Regions from separate parts of the Rouxiella chamberiensis genome, predicted to be linked through region 1. Evidence: predicted binding sites of a transcription regulator. Region 1 holds the regulator's gene; the other holds the start of a gene.
What was found. The regulator CRP, encoded in region 1, controls carbon source genes, mostly activating them, when cyclic AMP is high. The targets are predictions, from matches to a motif close to ATGTGANNNNNNTCACAT.

Region 1 (8,053 bases):
TCTGCCGGAATACGGCATCAAGAGCGGGCACGACGCCAACCTGATTATTCTGCCTGCCGACAGCGGCTTCGATGCCGTGCGCAGACAGGTTCCGGTCCGCTATTCGATTCGTCACGGCAGGGTGATTGCCGAGACTCGGCCCGCCTCGAGCACAATACATCTCGATAAGGCTGAACCCGTTGATTTTACACGCTGAATTACCCCTCACCGCGGACTTTGCGTAAATAACGGTAAAGGGCTGGCGCGAAGGGGTGAGGGTCTTTAGAATCAATGCGTTTTGTGGCTTGTCTATTGGAGAAAGGAACCGTTATGTTTAAACGTACTTTAGTGACCTTCACTGCTTTGCTTTCCCTCACCGCGATGGCACCGGCAGCATTTGCAGCCAAGGCTGCGGATACCCATGTGATGTTGACCACCTCGGCGGGAAATATCGAGCTGGAACTCGATAATGCGAAGGCACCGGTTTCCGTTAAGAATTTTGTCGATTACGTGCAGGGTGGTTTCTACAACAACACCATTTTCCATCGCGTGATCCCGGGCTTTATGGTTCAGGGCGGCGGCTTTACCGCCAATATGCAGCAGAAAAGCACCAACCCGCCGATCAAGAACGAGGCGGACAACGGACTGCGTAACCTGCGCGGCACCATTTCGATGGCACGCACGTCCGATAAAGACAGCGCGACCAGCCAGTTCTTCCTGAACGTGGCGGATAATGCTTTCCTCGACCACGGGCAGACCGATTTCGGTTATGCCGTATTCGGTAAGGTTATCAAAGGCATGGACGTGGTAGACAAGATTTCTTCCGTTAAAACCACAAATGTCGGGCCGTACGAGAATGTGCCGGCGACGCCGATTGTTATCCTTTCCGCCAAAGTGCTGCCATAACGGCTTCCTCGCGTTGACAAGGGCTGCCCACGACGCGTTTTGGGCAGCCGCATCCGCAATTCCCGCCCGTCCAACGGCAAAATCAGTGTCCCTGTCTATACTTAAACTCCACGTTCTTGGCGCAAGGGAGAAGCCGTATGGCGACGAAGCTGACCGATAAACAGAAAGAGCAGTTCTACCGCAAAAGACGAAACCTCAACTTTCAAGGCAGCACGGCGCTGGATGGACTGACCCTCGAACTCATTGATTTAACGGATGAGCAGATTGCAGCACGTCTTGAAGAAGTGAGGGGGAAATATGAGCGATAAACTGCTGTCGGTGGCCGACGATCCTTATCTGTATCCCGGAAAGGACGTGCTGAAAAACCGTTTCAACCTCAAGAATGCCAATCAGTTGCGCGAGGCCGAACTTGCGCTGACGCCGCTGCGCGCGGCGACCATCGAGCTGGGTCCGCCGAAAATGGGGTTGCCGCACCTTTGCGCCATCCATCAAATCCTGTTTCAGGACCTGTTCGACTGGGCGGGCGAGTTGCGCGAAGTGGATATCTTCAAGGAAGACACGCCGTTTTGCCATTTCGACTACATTGAGCGCGAAGGCAACACTCTGATGCAGGCGCTTGAGAACGAAGCGTACCTGCGCGATTTGCCGCAGGATGAACTGTATTCGCGGCTTGCACACTATTATTCGGAAATAAACCTGCTGCATCCTTTCCGTTACGGCAGCGGACGCGCGCAGCGAATTTTCTTCGAGCAACTGCTGACGCACGCAGGTTACGGCATCGACTGGAGCAAGGTCGATAACACCCGCTGGAACGAGGCCAACAAGGCGGCCGCCTTTGGTGACGAGCAACCGCTTGCTGAAGTGTTCAAACACATTGTGGCCGACGCGTAAGGCCAGGCAACATGATTGACAGGGATTCGGGCGGGGAAAAGTCTGCGGGTCAGCGCCGAAATAGGTAGAATGACCCGGCAAAAACCAGACCTCGCCAAACCGGATACCCATGCTGCTGATTATCGATAACTACGACTCTTTCACCTATAACCTTTACCAGTACTTCTGCGAGCTTGGGGCCGAGGTGGTGGTAAAACGTAACGATGAGCTGGAGATTGCCGACATCGCCCGGCTAGCACCTTCGCATCTGGTCATCTCTCCCGGCCCCTGTACGCCCAACGACGCGGGCATTTCGCTTCAGGCGATTGCGCATTTTGCCGATACGCTACCGATTCTCGGCGTTTGTCTCGGACATCAGGCGATGGCGCAGAGCTTTGGTGCGCAGGTGGTCCGCGCCCGTCAGGTTATGCACGGCAAAACCTCGCTTATCGAACATAACGGCAGAGGGGTATTTGCCGGTCTGAATCATCCGCTTCGCGTGACTCGCTATCATTCGCTGGTTGTACAACCCGACACGTTACCCGCCTGTTTCGAGATAACCGCCTGGACCGGTCAGGCAAGCTCTCCCGACGAGATAATGGGCATCGCCCACCGCGAACTGCCTTTGCACGGCGTACAATTCCATCCCGAGAGCATACTTAGCGAGCAGGGACATCAATTACTCGATAATTTCCTTAAAATTTAAGCAATTACCAAATATTCTCACTGACGGGACGATAAACGTTTGCCTGTGAGTGATTTTTTATGCATATTTTATGATTATATTCTCACATTCATTTAGAGTGTGAATACCTGAGCGCAGCGGAAACGCATTGGAGAGTAAGGCTATGACAGAAAAAACAGCAGTAGGTCGCGATGCATTTGATCGGGTGATTTTGCCTGTTTATTCACCCGTCAAGTTTATTCCGGTCAAAGGTAAAGGCAGTCGTATCTGGGACCAGCAGGGCACCGAATATATCGATTTCGCGGGCGGCATCGCGGTTACGGCGCTGGGCCATTGCCATCCGGTGCTGGTAGACGCGCTGCACAGGCAGGGCGAAACCCTGTGGCACGTCAGCAACGTCTTTACCAACGAACCTTCTCTGCGTCTGGCGCAGAAGCTCATCGATGCGACCTTTGCCGATCGTGTGTTCTTCGCCAACTCCGGTGCCGAAGCCAACGAAGCGGCCTTCAAACTGGCGCGTTACTACTCTTCTGCCAAACATAGCCCTTACAAGAGCAAAATCATTGCTTTCCATAACGGGTTCCACGGGCGCACGCTGTTTACCGTGTCCGTCGGCGGCCAGCCAAAATACTCCGACGGCTTTGGTCCGAAACCGGCCGATATCGTCCACGTTCCGTTTAACGATCTGGATGCCGTGAAAGCGGTGATCGATGACCACACCTGCGCCATTGTCGTCGAGCCGATTCAGGGCGAAGGCGGCGTAACGCCCGCGACGCAGGCATTCCTGGAAGGTCTGCGTGCGCTGTGCGACGAGCACAAGGCACTGCTGGTCTTCGATGAAGTGCAAAGCGGCATGGGCCGCAGCGGCAAGCTGTTCAGCTATATGCATTACGGCGTGACGCCCGACATTCTCACCACGGCAAAAGCGCTCGGCGGCGGTTTCCCGATAAGCGCGATGATTACCACGGAAGACGTGGCATCCGTCATGGCGCCGGGCAAACACGGCACCACTTACGGCGGCAATCCTCTGGCTTGTGCCGTGGCAGAAGCGGCACTGGACCTCATCAATACGCCAGAAGTGCTGGCAGGAATCGAAGAGCGTCGCCAGGCGTTCCTGCAGGCGCTGGAAGCCATCAACGCCAAATATCAGGTGTTTGCCGAGTTCCGTGGTCAGGGTTTGCTGATCGGGGCCGAACTTTGCGAAAAATACAAAAACCGTGCCGGCGAGTTTATGACTGCCGCGGCAGAATCTGGCTTGATGATGCTGGTGGCCGGAACCAACGTAATGCGCTTTGCGCCATCACTGGTGATCGATTTCGACGACATCAGCGAAGGCATGGCGCGTTTCGAGAAAGCCGTACAGAAAGTCGTGGGCTAATCGCTTTCCCTTCTCCTGTCGAAAGGCAGGAGAAGGGATTACGCTTTCACCCGGCGAGTAAGCCAGATCCCGTGATGCGGTCTTTGCCGCCAGGCCAGAGACGAAATCGTGTTCATGGCGCTGAGATGGGAAAGCACGCGGCGCAGATGCCGCTCCATTTCGGTAACGGGCATATCGGTATGCATGTCCGGCGGCTGAAACGCCGTCGATCCGCTGCTCGTTCCGTCGGTGGTTAATCGCTGCTGACAACTCTGCAAGGCAATTTCGCAAGTCTGCAAATACTCGATGGCCAGTTTCGGCGTCAGCATGTAATGCTCGCGCGCAAGAATGGTCATGGCGTTGATATGGTCGACCAAAAACTGACTGTGCGTCACCCAAAGCCGCATATCCGTCAGATAATGCGAATTGAATCCCGGCTCCTGCATGGCCTGATTCAGCGAGGTAAATAGCTGATTATGCGCCTGATTCACTTTCATGCGGGCGTAGGCCAGCTCGGCGGGATCCGGATCTTGCTGCAATACCCGTCTAATGGCTTCCTGATCGGCCTCCAGCGCCTGATGCGCGTTGGTGCGCAGCATCCCGCTCTGCCACTGCGGCCACAGCCAGATAGTGCCGCCAAACGCCAGCGCGCAGCCAATCAGGGTATCAATCAGCCGCGGCAGCAGGAAATGCGCACCATTGAGCGCCAGAATCTGCAACGTATAGACCGCCGTCACCGTCAGGCCAATCATTCCCAACCCGTAATTTTTGCGCAGCACCGTGTAGGAGACAAGGGTAATGATCAGCATGAGCAGCAGCGTTAAATTTTGCGGAATGGCGAGCTGAAGCAGACCCGCGGCCGCGATAAGCCCTATCAGCGTGCCGAGCGCACGGTGCTGAATCCGCACCCGCGTGGCGTTGTAGCCGTTTTGGCTCACCAGCAGGGTGGTAAGCAAAATCCAGTAAGGTTTTGGCAAATTGAAGAACATGCCGAGCGTACTGCCTATCGCCAGAATAACGCCAAGCCGCGCGGCATTGCGCAGGGCCGCCGACTTGAAGGAGAGATAGCTTTTCAGCGCGGCCCAGAAGGGCAGCCGATTCTGCTCCTGCATCAAATCACGGCGATACAGCGGGCGCTGGGTGCGCAGCAGGCGGGCAATGCGACTGAAATGGTAATAGCAAAACTGACCAACGGGATTCTCGCGATAGCGCGAGGCAATCTTCTCCAGCGCCGCCAGTTCATTGGCCATCGAGAAACGCACGGAACGGCGATGATAGAGAATGTCGTCGCCAATCACCCGCAATCGCGCACCAATCACCTGCGCATTGCGGCGGATAACCGCTTCCGCGTGGCTCTCCTCCACCAGCTTTTGCACTTCGGTAGGCAGATGCAGGCTGACGGTAATGTGCTCCTGCAAATCCAGCGCCACCTGAAAACTGCGCAGCAGCCGTTTGCGATGTTGATGCTGGTTGGTGGGCAGCATATGCAGTTGCTGATAGAGCAGGGCAATCAGGTCGATCACTTTCTGCTGTCTTTTCAGTAGCGGTGGCAGCGCGGTCTCGGGATCGGTGTGCTGAGTCAGCAAGGAGTATTTAGCTTCGAAATAATCGGCGAGTTCGTTATACAACTGGCTTAGGGTTTCGCGCATCGGCTGCTCTTCGGACAGTCGGAACCACAGCCAGTTAAAGAGGCCGTACCACGCGGTGCCGACCACAAACAGCAGCGGCGCATGCCAGATAGGCACCACGCCCGCCATACTGAGGGTAAAGATGGACGCCACCAGCGCACCCGACAGCAAACGGCCATGCAGCGGGCCTATCTCGCCCGTTACGCCGATAACCAGCGACAGGCCGAGCATGATAAACGGCAGCGGAACATGCCAGTTCACCAGCATCAGCTGGAGCAGAATACTGCTGACGGCAAACAGCGAACCGCCGATAGCCAGGCGTTTGAAGAAGTGTTTGTGCGGCGTGTCGAGACCGGAAATATTGCAGCAGGCAGGAACGAGCGCAAACAGCAGCCCCATCTTCAATTCGCCGAACAGCATGGCAAAGGCGATAGGCAGGCAAAGCACCAGCGTCTGTCGCAGCGCATAATTGATTTCAGGGTGGTAAAAGAGTCGTCGCCAAAGCGTCATGTGAAGGAGAGTCTGACAAAAACGGCACAACGAAGACTCGCCGTGCCGTTTTTAAAGCGATTAACGCGTGCCGTAAACGACAATCGTTTTACCGTGTGCCGAGATCAGGCTCTGATCTTCGAGCATTTTGAGAATTCGCCCTACCGTCTCGCGTGAGCAACCGACGATTTGACCGATTTCCTGACGGGTGATCTTTATCTGCATCCCATCGGGATGCGTCATGGCATCGGGCTGTTTGGCGAGATTCAGCAGAGTCTGGGCAATACGACCGGTTACATCAAGGAAAGCAAGGTTACCCACTTTCTCGGACGTAATTTGCAGTCGGCTTGCCATCTGTGCGGAAAGACGCATCAGAATGTCGGGGTTGACCTGGATAAGCTGACGGAATTTCTTGTAGGAAATTTCGGCCACTTCACAGGCAGTTTTCGCTCTAACCCATGCACTGCGTTCCTGACCTTCTTCGAAGAGTCCCAGCTCGCCGATGAAGTCACCCTGATTCAGGTAGGAAAGTATCATCTCTTTACCTTCTTCATCCTTGATAAGCACGGCAACCGAGCCTTTCACGATGTAGTAAAGCGTTTCAGCCTTTTCACCTTGGTGAATCAGCGTACTTTTGGATGGATACTTGTGTATATGACAATGAGACAGGAACCATTCGAGAGTAGGGTCTGTTTGTGGCTTGCCGAGAACCATTAGTTATTATCCTCTTTTTATCGCTGCCCAAAATCGCAGGGTTCTAAGACCCTGTTCGGCGATTTTTACTTCGCGCTCTTTTAGCATATGAACTGACCAGCAATGCTGCAAGCGGCAGGTAGAGTGATTTAAGCGGTAATTTGCCCTTATCACCAAGGTTATCCTGTTAACACCCAAAAAACCTGACCGCAACTTGTTGGAAAGTTTCTTTCGGCTTTGTTTGTAGCACAGGTTTGCAGACGTGTCTTGTGTTGTCTCGCTTCAGCATGATGCGGATCGAGTTACATTGCCAGTTTCAGGGGTAAAGGGTAGTCTGTTTTGAAAAATGACGAGTGGAGAGATTCAAATGCAAGCACGGGTAAAGTGGGTTGAAGGGTTAACGTTTCTCGGCGAATCAGCCTCTGGCCATCAGATTCTGATGGATGGCAATGCCGGGGACAAATCACCCAGCCCGATGGAAATGTTGCTGATGTCGGCCGGAGGATGCAGCGCCATCGACGTGGTTTCAATCCTGCAAAAAGGGCGTAACGAGATTGTCGGCTGTGAAGTGAAACTGACTTCCGAACGCCGCGAAGAGGCCCCGCGCCTGTTTACCACCATTAACCTGCATTTCATCGTGACCGGTAAAGATCTGACCGACAAAGTCGTTGAGCGCGCGGTAAGCCTGTCTGCCGAGAAATACTGTTCGGTGTCCCTGATGCTCGGGAAAGCGGCAACTATCACTCACAGCTTTGAAGTGATTGATTCGCAAGAATAAGCCATAACATTGCGACCACGGGTCGCGCCATCAATCGCCGACTGCCGCCGGGCCAATACCGGGTGGCAGCCGGTGCCTACTCTATTTTCTTGCCTTCCATGAGACGCTGCACCAGCGGCCCCATAATCAACTCCATTGCCAGTCCCATCTTGCCGCCAGGCACCACCAACGTATTGATATGCGAGATAAACGAGCCTTGCAGCATTGCCAGGAGATAGGGGAAATCAATTTGATCCAGCCCCTGAAAGTGAATTACCACAAAGCTTTCATCCAGCGAAGGAATGGCCTTGGCGGCAAAAGGGTTGGAGGTGTCGATGGTCGGAACGCGCTGGAAGTTGATGTGCGTGCGGGAGAACTGCGGCGTGATGTAATTGATGTAGTCATCCATCGATCTCACTACGGAATCCATCACGGCTTCACGCGAATGACCGCGTTCGCCGGTGTCGCGCACCAGTTTCTGAATCCACTCGAGGTTGACGATAGGCACCACGCCGACCAGCAGATCGACGTGTTTGGCGACATCGACCTGATTGGTGACCACCCCGCCGTGCAACCCTTCGTAGAACAGGATATCGGTCGGCTCGGGCAGCGCCTGCCACGGGGTAAAGGTTCCGGGCACCTGATTGTAAGGGACGGCTTCGTCATAAGTATGCAGGTACTTGCGTGAG
Region 2 (8,053 bases), 1.6 Mb from region 1:
GCTTCCCGCATTATCGAAATTACGCCAAACAAAATCACTGACTTCACCGGTAATTACGAAGATTACCTGCGTAGCCAGGGCATCAACAGCTAATCAGGCGCGTTGAAAACGAAAAGGCCGATCGCGATGATCGGCCTTTTTTTATGCCCGAAAGTCAGGTTTTAGCTTCCGCACACCTCGCAACGCGGATTCTTCGCAAGCGTCATCTCTCTAAATTGCAGCGTCATGGCGTCGAACATCAGCAGTCGACCCGCCTTGACCTCGCCATAGTGCGTGAGCAGTTTAATCGCTTCCATCGCCTGCAAACTGCCGATGGTGCCGACCAGCGGCGCCATGACGCCCGCTTCGACGCAGGTGAGCGCCTGGTTCGCCGAAAAGTCGGCTAAGGCAACGATAGCAAGGTTCGCCATCCTGATAGGTAAAGACGCTGATCTGGCCTTCCATGCGAATCGCCGCGCCCGACACCAGCGGCGTTTTATGGGTAAAGCAGGCGCGATTAAGCTGATTGCGCGTCTCGATGTTATCGGTACAGTCGAGCACCAGGTCACAGTGGGCGACAAGCGCCGAAAGCGCGTCGGATTCGAGCTGCGTGTCGATTTGCTCGAGCGCCACATGTGGATTGATGCCCGTCAGCGAAAGCGCCGCCGAGGCCACTTTTTTCATGCCGATACGTGCGTCGGTATGCAGCGTTTGGCGTTGCAGATTGGAGAGCGACACGCAGTCGAAGTCGAGCAGGGTAAGACGACCGATGCCGGCGGCGGCCAGATACTGCGCCGCTGCGCAGCCCAAACCGCCAAGCCCGACCACCAGCGCGTGGCTGGCCTTGAGCTTTTCCTGTCCATCGAAATCGAAACCGCGCAGAACTATCTGGCGGTTATAGCGCAGCGTTTCCGCATCGCTCAACTCGGGCAGCGTCATAAGCCTATCCTTTCAGCAGTGCGTTAAACGGCTCGACCTCAACCCATTCGCCGACGGCCACATCGCCGCGTTCGCGTTCAAGCACCACAAAGCAGTTGGCGAGGCTGTAGGAGCTAAAGACGTGCGAACCCTGCGGGCCTGTAGTTCGCGCCTCAAGTTCGCCCTGCGAATTATGACTGAACACGGCGCGCTGGAAATCCAGTCGGCCCGGTGTTTTTTTGAAGGCGGTCGCGGCTTTGGCACGCAGGCGCGGCGGCAGACTCCAGTCACTTTGCGCCGAAAGTTTGGCGATGAGAGGCTGCACTAGTTGATAGAAGGTCAGCGCGGCAGACACGGGATTGCCCGGCAGACCGCAGAACCAGGCGTTGCTCAGTTTCCCGAAGGCAAACGGCTTGCCGGGTTTGATAGCCAGCTTCCAGAAACCGATTTTGCCTATCTCTTCGAGCATGGTTTTGGTGTAGTCCGCTTCGCCGACGGAAACGCCGCCGCTGCTGATAACCAGATCGGCAAACGCGTCGGCCTGGTTAAACGCCTGACGCAGGGCCTCGGGATCGTCGCGAATAATGCCGAGATCCAGCACTTCGCAGCCAAGCTGGTTCAGCATCAGATGTACCGCAAAACGGTTGGTGTCATAGATTTGCCCCTCTTTCAGCGGCGTGCCGACCGGCTGAAGTTCATCGCCGGTCGAGAACACGGCCACCTTGAGACGACGATTGACTTCCACTTTCTCGACGCCCAGGGACGCCAGCAGCGGCAGTTGAGCGGCACCCAGACGCACACCTGCACCCAGCACTTCCTGGCCTTCACGGATGTCGTCGCCTATCAGGCGAATATTCTGTCCCGGCACGATAGAGGCCGTAAAACGTACACCGGCGTCCAGCACTTCTGCTTCTTCCTGCATGATAACTACGTCGGCACCGGCGGGAACCGGGGCGCCGGTCATGATGCGGATGCAGCTTCCCGTCGGCCACTCGCCCGAGAAAGGCGCGCCGGCAAAGGCTTTGCCCGCGACAGGAAAGACGGCGTCGGCATGAAAATCGGCACTGCGAAGCGCATAACCGTCCATCGCGGAGTTATCGAAAGGCGGAACAAACACCGGCGAGCGAACGGGGCTTGCGGTAATGCGCCCGGCCGAGGCGGTCAGCGGCAGCCACTGCGTGTCGTTTTGGGTCAGCGGCGCGGTTTGCGTCAGCATTTTTTCCAGCGCGTCCTGCAAAGAAATCAGGCCGGAAGTGAAGGTGTTTTCCATCATTGAACCCTTTTTTACCGGCCAAAACAGGGCGAAACCTGGCCGGTGATGTAAAAAATATTCTTTCATTATGCCAGAGAAATGGTGGTCCATTAAGCGTACAGCCCCAAGTCGGTGTGCTTTCGTTTAAAAGAAAATGGCGCGTAAAAATGAAATTTATAAAAAAGATCTCAAAATAATGAGATCGATCGCAAAAATGGGTGAGACAACAGCGTATCATTAGCCTCGATTTTGTGATGGATGTCACATAAAATTGTCTTCCGCGTTTGGAGTTGCATCGTGATGAAAAAAACCGCCACCAGGCCATACTGAAATTGGTGGATCAGCATGAGGTAGTTCAGGTAAACGAGTTAGCGCAGTGGTTGGCAGTGAGTCTGGAAACGATTCGCCGCGACCTCAACGAAATGCAAGACAAAGGATTGATTCAGCGCCGCCACGGTAGGGCACGTCGCGTAGATCCCATGCCGTCCTTCGGCTGGATCAACAGCTTGCAGCGCATCTCGCCGAATTGACTATCTCGCCATAAAAAAGGGGAAATCAGCGCCGCTGGTTTTCCTTTTTTATCATTTCCCGCCCCACGTTATTCGATTTTATCCGCAATTTTCTCTAAATATTCTAAGCAATTAACCGCTTTTGCGTGGACTTCACTTTCAGCTTTACTTACGCTGACCGGCTAAATATAGTCAAAATCTTCGACTATTCTTTAGACTGCCTTTGCGGCAAAAGAGCACACTCATGACGAATTCAAGCACCTTGTCTCGCGGCGCTTCGCCACAATCCACCGCGCCGGTTGCGGTTATCGCCATTCACGGCGGCGCAGGCGCCATTACCCGTGCGGCAATGAGCGCCGAAAAAGAGCGCCTTTATCTGCAGGCGCTGGAGCGGATTGTCGCCAGCGGTCAGGCGATTCTGGCGGCGGGCGGCACGGCGCTGGACGCCGTGACCGAAGCCGGTTCGCCTGCTGGAAGAGTGTCCGCTGTTCAATGCGGGGACAGGGGCGGTAATGACCCATCAGGGCACGCACGAGCTGGATGCCTGCATTATGGACGGCCGCACGCTGGATGCAGGCGCGGTGAGCTGCGTCAGCCATATCCGCAACCCGATTCTGACTGCGCGAAAAGTGATGGAAGAGAGTCCGCACGTCCTGTTTACTGGCGCAGGTGCCGAGCAGTTTGCCCGCGACCATCAGCAGGAAATGGTCGCGGCAGACTACTTTTATACGCAGGAGCGTTATGACCAGCTTCAACGCGCGCGCCAGTGAAGGGATCATGCTCGATCACGATGCCGCCTCGCTTGCGGCGTCGCCGTCGGACGATCCTCTCGATCCCGATCGCAAATTTGGTACGGTAGGTGCCGTCGCGCTGGACATAATCGGTAATCTGGCGGCGGCAACCTCGACCGGGGGCATGACCAACAAGCAGGCCGGACGTGTGGGCGATACCCCCATTATCGGCGCAGGGTGCTACGCCAGCAACCGCACGGTCGCGGTTTCAAGCACCGGCACCGGCGAAGTCTTTATGCGCACCGTCGCCGCCTATGATGTGGCAGCACTGATTGAGTATGCGGGCATGACGCTGCAACAGGCCACCGACAAAGTGGTGATGGAAAAACTCGTCGCCCTTGACGGCGCGGGCGGCATGATTGCCATCGACCGTTTCGGCAATGTCTGTTTGCCGTTTAACAGCGAAGGCATGTATCGCGGCTTTGGCTATGTCGGCCAGGCACCCGAGGTTGGCATTTATCGATAAACCATGCGTTTCAGGGAGCAGTAAATGAGCAAGGAGTTACGGTGAACCAGAGAAACCCGGCCCCCTCCATACGGGCAATGCCTGACGAACAGGTCTTGTCGGTGCGCAATCTCGGCGTGCGATTTGCGCACGACGGACAGGTCATCGATGCGGTGCGTCATCTCGATTTCGAGGTAAAACGCGGCGAGACGCTGGCGATTGTCGGAGAGTCGGGATCGGGTAAATCCGTCACGTCGCTGGCGTTGATGCGGCTGGTCGAGCAGGGTGGCGGCGAGCTTCATCAGGGCGACATCCTGTTTCGGCGGCGGGCGGGAAACGTGGTTTCCCTGACCGCAGCCAGCCAGTCCGACATGCGCAAATTGCGCGGCGCGGATATGGCGATGATTTTTCAGGAGCCGATGACCTCGCTGAATCCCGTGTTTTCGGTCGGCGAGCAGATTGCCGAATCCATTCGACTCCATCAGGGCAAGGATAACGCCGCCGCCCGAGCCGAAGCGCTGCGCATGCTTGAGCTGGTACGTATTCCCGAAGCCAGAAATATCCTCGACAGTTATCCCCATCAGCTTTCCGGCGGTATGCGCCAGCGCGTAATGATAGCCATGGCGCTCTCCTGCAAACCCGCGCTGCTGATTGCCGACGAACCCACGACCGCGCTGGACGTCACCATTCAGGCGCAAATCCTGCAACTGATTCGTGTGCTGCAGCAAGAGATGCAGATGGCGGTGATTTTTATCACCCACGATATGGGCGTAGTCGCCGAAATCGCCGACCGCGTGCTGGTGATGTACAAGGGCGAAAGCGTGGAGGAGGGCGAGGTGAGCCGAATTTTCACCTCCCCGCAGCATCCTTACACCCGCGCGCTGCTGGCCGCCGTGCCGCAACTCGGGGCGATGAGGGGAACACAGCTGCCCGCCCGTTTTCCGCTGCTTGACGCCACGGGCCACACGTCCGCCGCCGGGAGCGAGGCGCTGATTCAAACGACCTTGGATCCCGCCGCCCGTCCCGTCCTGCAGGTGCGCAATCTGGTGACCCGTTTTCCGCTGCGCAGCGGCTGGCTCAATCGCGTCACCCGTTATGTTCACGCGGTCGAGAAGGTCAGCTTTGATCTGCATCCCGGTGAAACGCTGGCGCTGGTGGGCGAGTCGGGATGTGGCAAATCCACCACCGGGCGCTCGCTGCTGCGGCTGGTCGAAAGTCAGGGGGATCGGTGATTTTCAATGGCAAGACGGTGTTTGACGGCGAGCACGGTGGGCAAATCTCCGCCTCGTCGTTGCAGCATCTTCGGCGTGATATCCAGTTTATCTTTCAGGATCCCTATGCGTCGCTGGACCCTCGTCTTACCGTCGGGTATTCGATTATGGAACCCTTGCTGGTTCACGGTATCGGCACGCGTCAGGAAGCCAGAGAACGGGTGGCGTGGTTGCTTGAAAAGGTCGGGTTACTGCCCGAGCACGCCGAGCGTTATCCGCACGAGTTTTCAGGGGGCAGCGACAGCGAATCTGCATCGCCCGCGCGCTGGCGCTGAATCCGAAGGTAGTGATAGCCGACGAATCGGTGTCGGCGCTGGACGTCTCGATTCAGGCGCAGATAGTCAATTTGCTGATGGATTTGCAGAAAGAGTTCGGTATCGCATTTCTGTTTATTTCTCACGATATGGCGGTGGTCGAGCGAATCAGCCATCGCGTGGCGGTAATGTATCTGGGGCAAATTGTCGAGATTGGGCCGCGTGCGGCGGTGTTCGAGAACCCGCAGCATCCTTATACCCGCAAGTTGATGGCCGCCGTGCCGGTGGCGTCGCCGCAGCATCGGCGGGTCGAGCGCACATTGCAGGTCGACGAGATCCCGAGCCCGATTCGCCCCGTTGGCGACGACCCCGTGGTTGCGCCGCTGGTCGAGGTGTCACAGGGGCATTTCGTGGCACGTCATGCCGTCTCCAGCCTCTATTGACAGACGCCGTAGCAGGCACAATTGTTACTTTTACAGATGACTAAGGAAAAGGAATCAGTATGCAGCAGAAAATGATGCGCAAGGCTGTTTTGGCGACGCTGATGGTCAGCGCGATGGCCTCCGGCTCGGCCTGGGCGGCGAAGGACGTGGTGATTGCGGTGGGGTCGAACTTCACCTCGCTCGACCCTTACGACGCCAACGACACGCTGTCGCAGGCGGTTGCCAAATCTTTCTATCAGGGCCTGTTCGGCTTTGATAAAGACATGAAACTCGTCAACGTACTGGCCGAGAGCTACACGGTAAGCCAGGATGGACTGACCTATACCATCAAGCTGCATCCGGGAGTGAAATTCCAGGACGGCACCGACTTCAACGCCGCTGCGGTCAAAGTCAACCTTGACCGCGCCAGCAATCCCGACAGTCATCTCAAGCGCTACAACCTGTTCAAGATGATCGCCAACACCGAGGCGGTGGATGCCAACACGGTTAAAATTACGCTGAAAGCGCCGTTCTCGGCCTTTATCAACAATCTGGCGCACCCGTCGGCGGTGATGATTTCTCCTGCCGCACTGAGCAAATACGGCAAGGACATCGGCTTCCATCCGGTCGGCACCGGGCCTTACGCGCTGGAACAGTGGAACCAGACCGATTTTGTGAAGGTGAAGAAGTTTGACGGTTACTGGAAAAAGGGCGAGCCGAAGCTGGACACCATCACCTGGCGTCCCGTGGTGGACAACAACACCCGCGCCGCGATGCTGCAAACCGGCGAGGCGGATTTAGCCTATCCCGTGCCTTACGAACAGGCTGCGCTGCTCGAGAAAAACAGCAAACTGCAATTGGTGACGTCGCCGTCTATCCTGCAACGTTATATTAGTTTCAACGTAACGCAGAAGCCGTTCGACAACCTCAAGGTGCGTCAGGCCATTAACTACGCCATCAACAAGCAGGCGCTTATCAAGGTTGCCTTCGCCGGTTATGCCGTGCCTGCCGAAGGCCCACTGCCTGCCAATATCGAATTCTCCGCCAAATATCAGCCGTGGCCTTATGATCCTGCCAAGGCGCGCGAGACTGCTGAAGGAAGCCGGATATCCCAACGGTTTCAGCACCACGCTGTGGTCGTCGCACAACTCCAGCACCGCGCAGAAAGTGATTCAGTTTGCCCAGCAACAGCTGGCGCAGGTGGGCATCAAAGTGACGGTTACCGCCTTTGATGCCGCGCAGCGCGCCGCCCAGGTAGAAAACGTCGGGCAGAAAGAGTCGGGTCTGCGGATGTTCTACACCGGTTGGTCTGCCTCGACGGGTGAAGCCGACTGGGCGCTGTCGCCGCTGTTTGCCACCCAGTCTGCGCCGCCGAAACAGTTCAATACCGCGTTTTACAGCAATCCGCAGGTCGACAAAGATTTGAGCGATGCGCTGAACACCACCGACAAGGCCGAGAAAGCCAAACTGTACAAAGATGCACAGGACAAGATCTGGGCCGACGCGCCTTGGGCTTTCCTGGCGACCGAACGTCTGCTGTCGGTGAGCAACAAACGCCTGAGCGGTTTCTATGTGATGCCGGATACCTCATTCAACTTCGATGGCGCGGATGTGAAATAACCGCCGATTTGGCCGCTGCCCCGAGGCTACTCGGGGCAATAAAGGGATGAGAGCGTTGATGACAATACCCGTTTTATTATGCTGAATTATTTTATCCGCCGCCTGTTGGGGCTTATCCCGACCCTGCTTATCGTCGCCGTGCTGGTGTTTCTGTTTGTTCACCTGCTGCCCGGCGATCCGGCGCGTATGCTCGCCGGTCAAGATGCCGATGCCAGCGTCGTCGAGCTGGTCCGTCAGGATCTGGGCCTCGATAAACCTCTGTGGCAGCAGTTTATTACCTTCTTCGAGCGCGCGTTGCATGGCGATTTCGGGCATTCGATGGTTTCGAAACGCCCCGTAAGCGAAGAGATAAGTTCGCGCTTTATGCCAACGCTCTATCTCACGCTGACCAGCATGCTGTGGTCGGTGATCATGGGGCTGGTGATAGGCGTGGTTTCCGCCGTATGGCGCAACCGCTGGCCCGACCGTCTCGGCATGGCGCTGGCCGTCTCCGGCATTTCGTTTCCGGCGTTCGCGCTCGGCATGTTGCTGATGCAGGTCTTCTCGGTGCAGCTTGGCTGGCTGCCGACCGTCGGGGCCGACGGCTGGCGTA

Region 2: O1V66_RS11470 (DeoR family transcriptional regulator) is a predicted target of CRP. The motif match lies at 2,399-2,416, and genes of this name have one in related genera.

Annotation. Positions count from the first base shown of each region.
Region 1 is NZ_CP114058.1:4,031,138-4,039,190, forward strand. Features, by position in the region: gene O1V66_RS18720 (cytosine deaminase) at 1-196, shown strand, start outside; gene ppiA (peptidylprolyl isomerase A) at 310-885, shown strand; gene O1V66_RS18730 (YhfG family protein) at 1,023-1,193, shown strand; gene O1V66_RS18735 (putative adenosine monophosphate-protein transferase Fic) at 1,183-1,776, shown strand; gene O1V66_RS18740 (aminodeoxychorismate synthase component II) at 1,886-2,461, shown strand; gene argD (bifunctional acetylornithine/succinyldiaminopimelate transaminase) at 2,604-3,818, shown strand; gene O1V66_RS18750 (YccS/YhfK family putative transporter) at 3,857-5,935, opposite strand; gene crp (cAMP-activated global transcriptional regulator CRP) at 5,996-6,628, opposite strand; gene O1V66_RS18760 (OsmC family protein) at 6,975-7,385, shown strand; gene O1V66_RS18765 (phosphoribulokinase) at 7,462-8,053, opposite strand, start outside.
Region 2 is NZ_CP114058.1:2,467,510-2,475,562, reverse strand. Features, by position in the region: gene O1V66_RS11485 (ABC-F family ATPase) at 1-93, shown strand, start outside; partial or broken gene moeB (molybdopterin-synthase adenylyltransferase MoeB) at 162-918, opposite strand; gene moeA (molybdopterin molybdotransferase MoeA) at 923-2,167, opposite strand; gene O1V66_RS11470 (DeoR family transcriptional regulator) at 2,440-2,679, shown strand; partial or broken gene O1V66_RS11465 (isoaspartyl peptidase/L-asparaginase family protein) at 2,903-3,915, shown strand; partial or broken gene O1V66_RS11460 (dipeptide ABC transporter ATP-binding protein) at 3,993-5,862, shown strand; partial or broken gene gsiB (glutathione ABC transporter substrate-binding protein GsiB) at 5,922-7,461, shown strand; gene gsiC (glutathione ABC transporter permease GsiC) at 7,540-8,053, shown strand, end outside.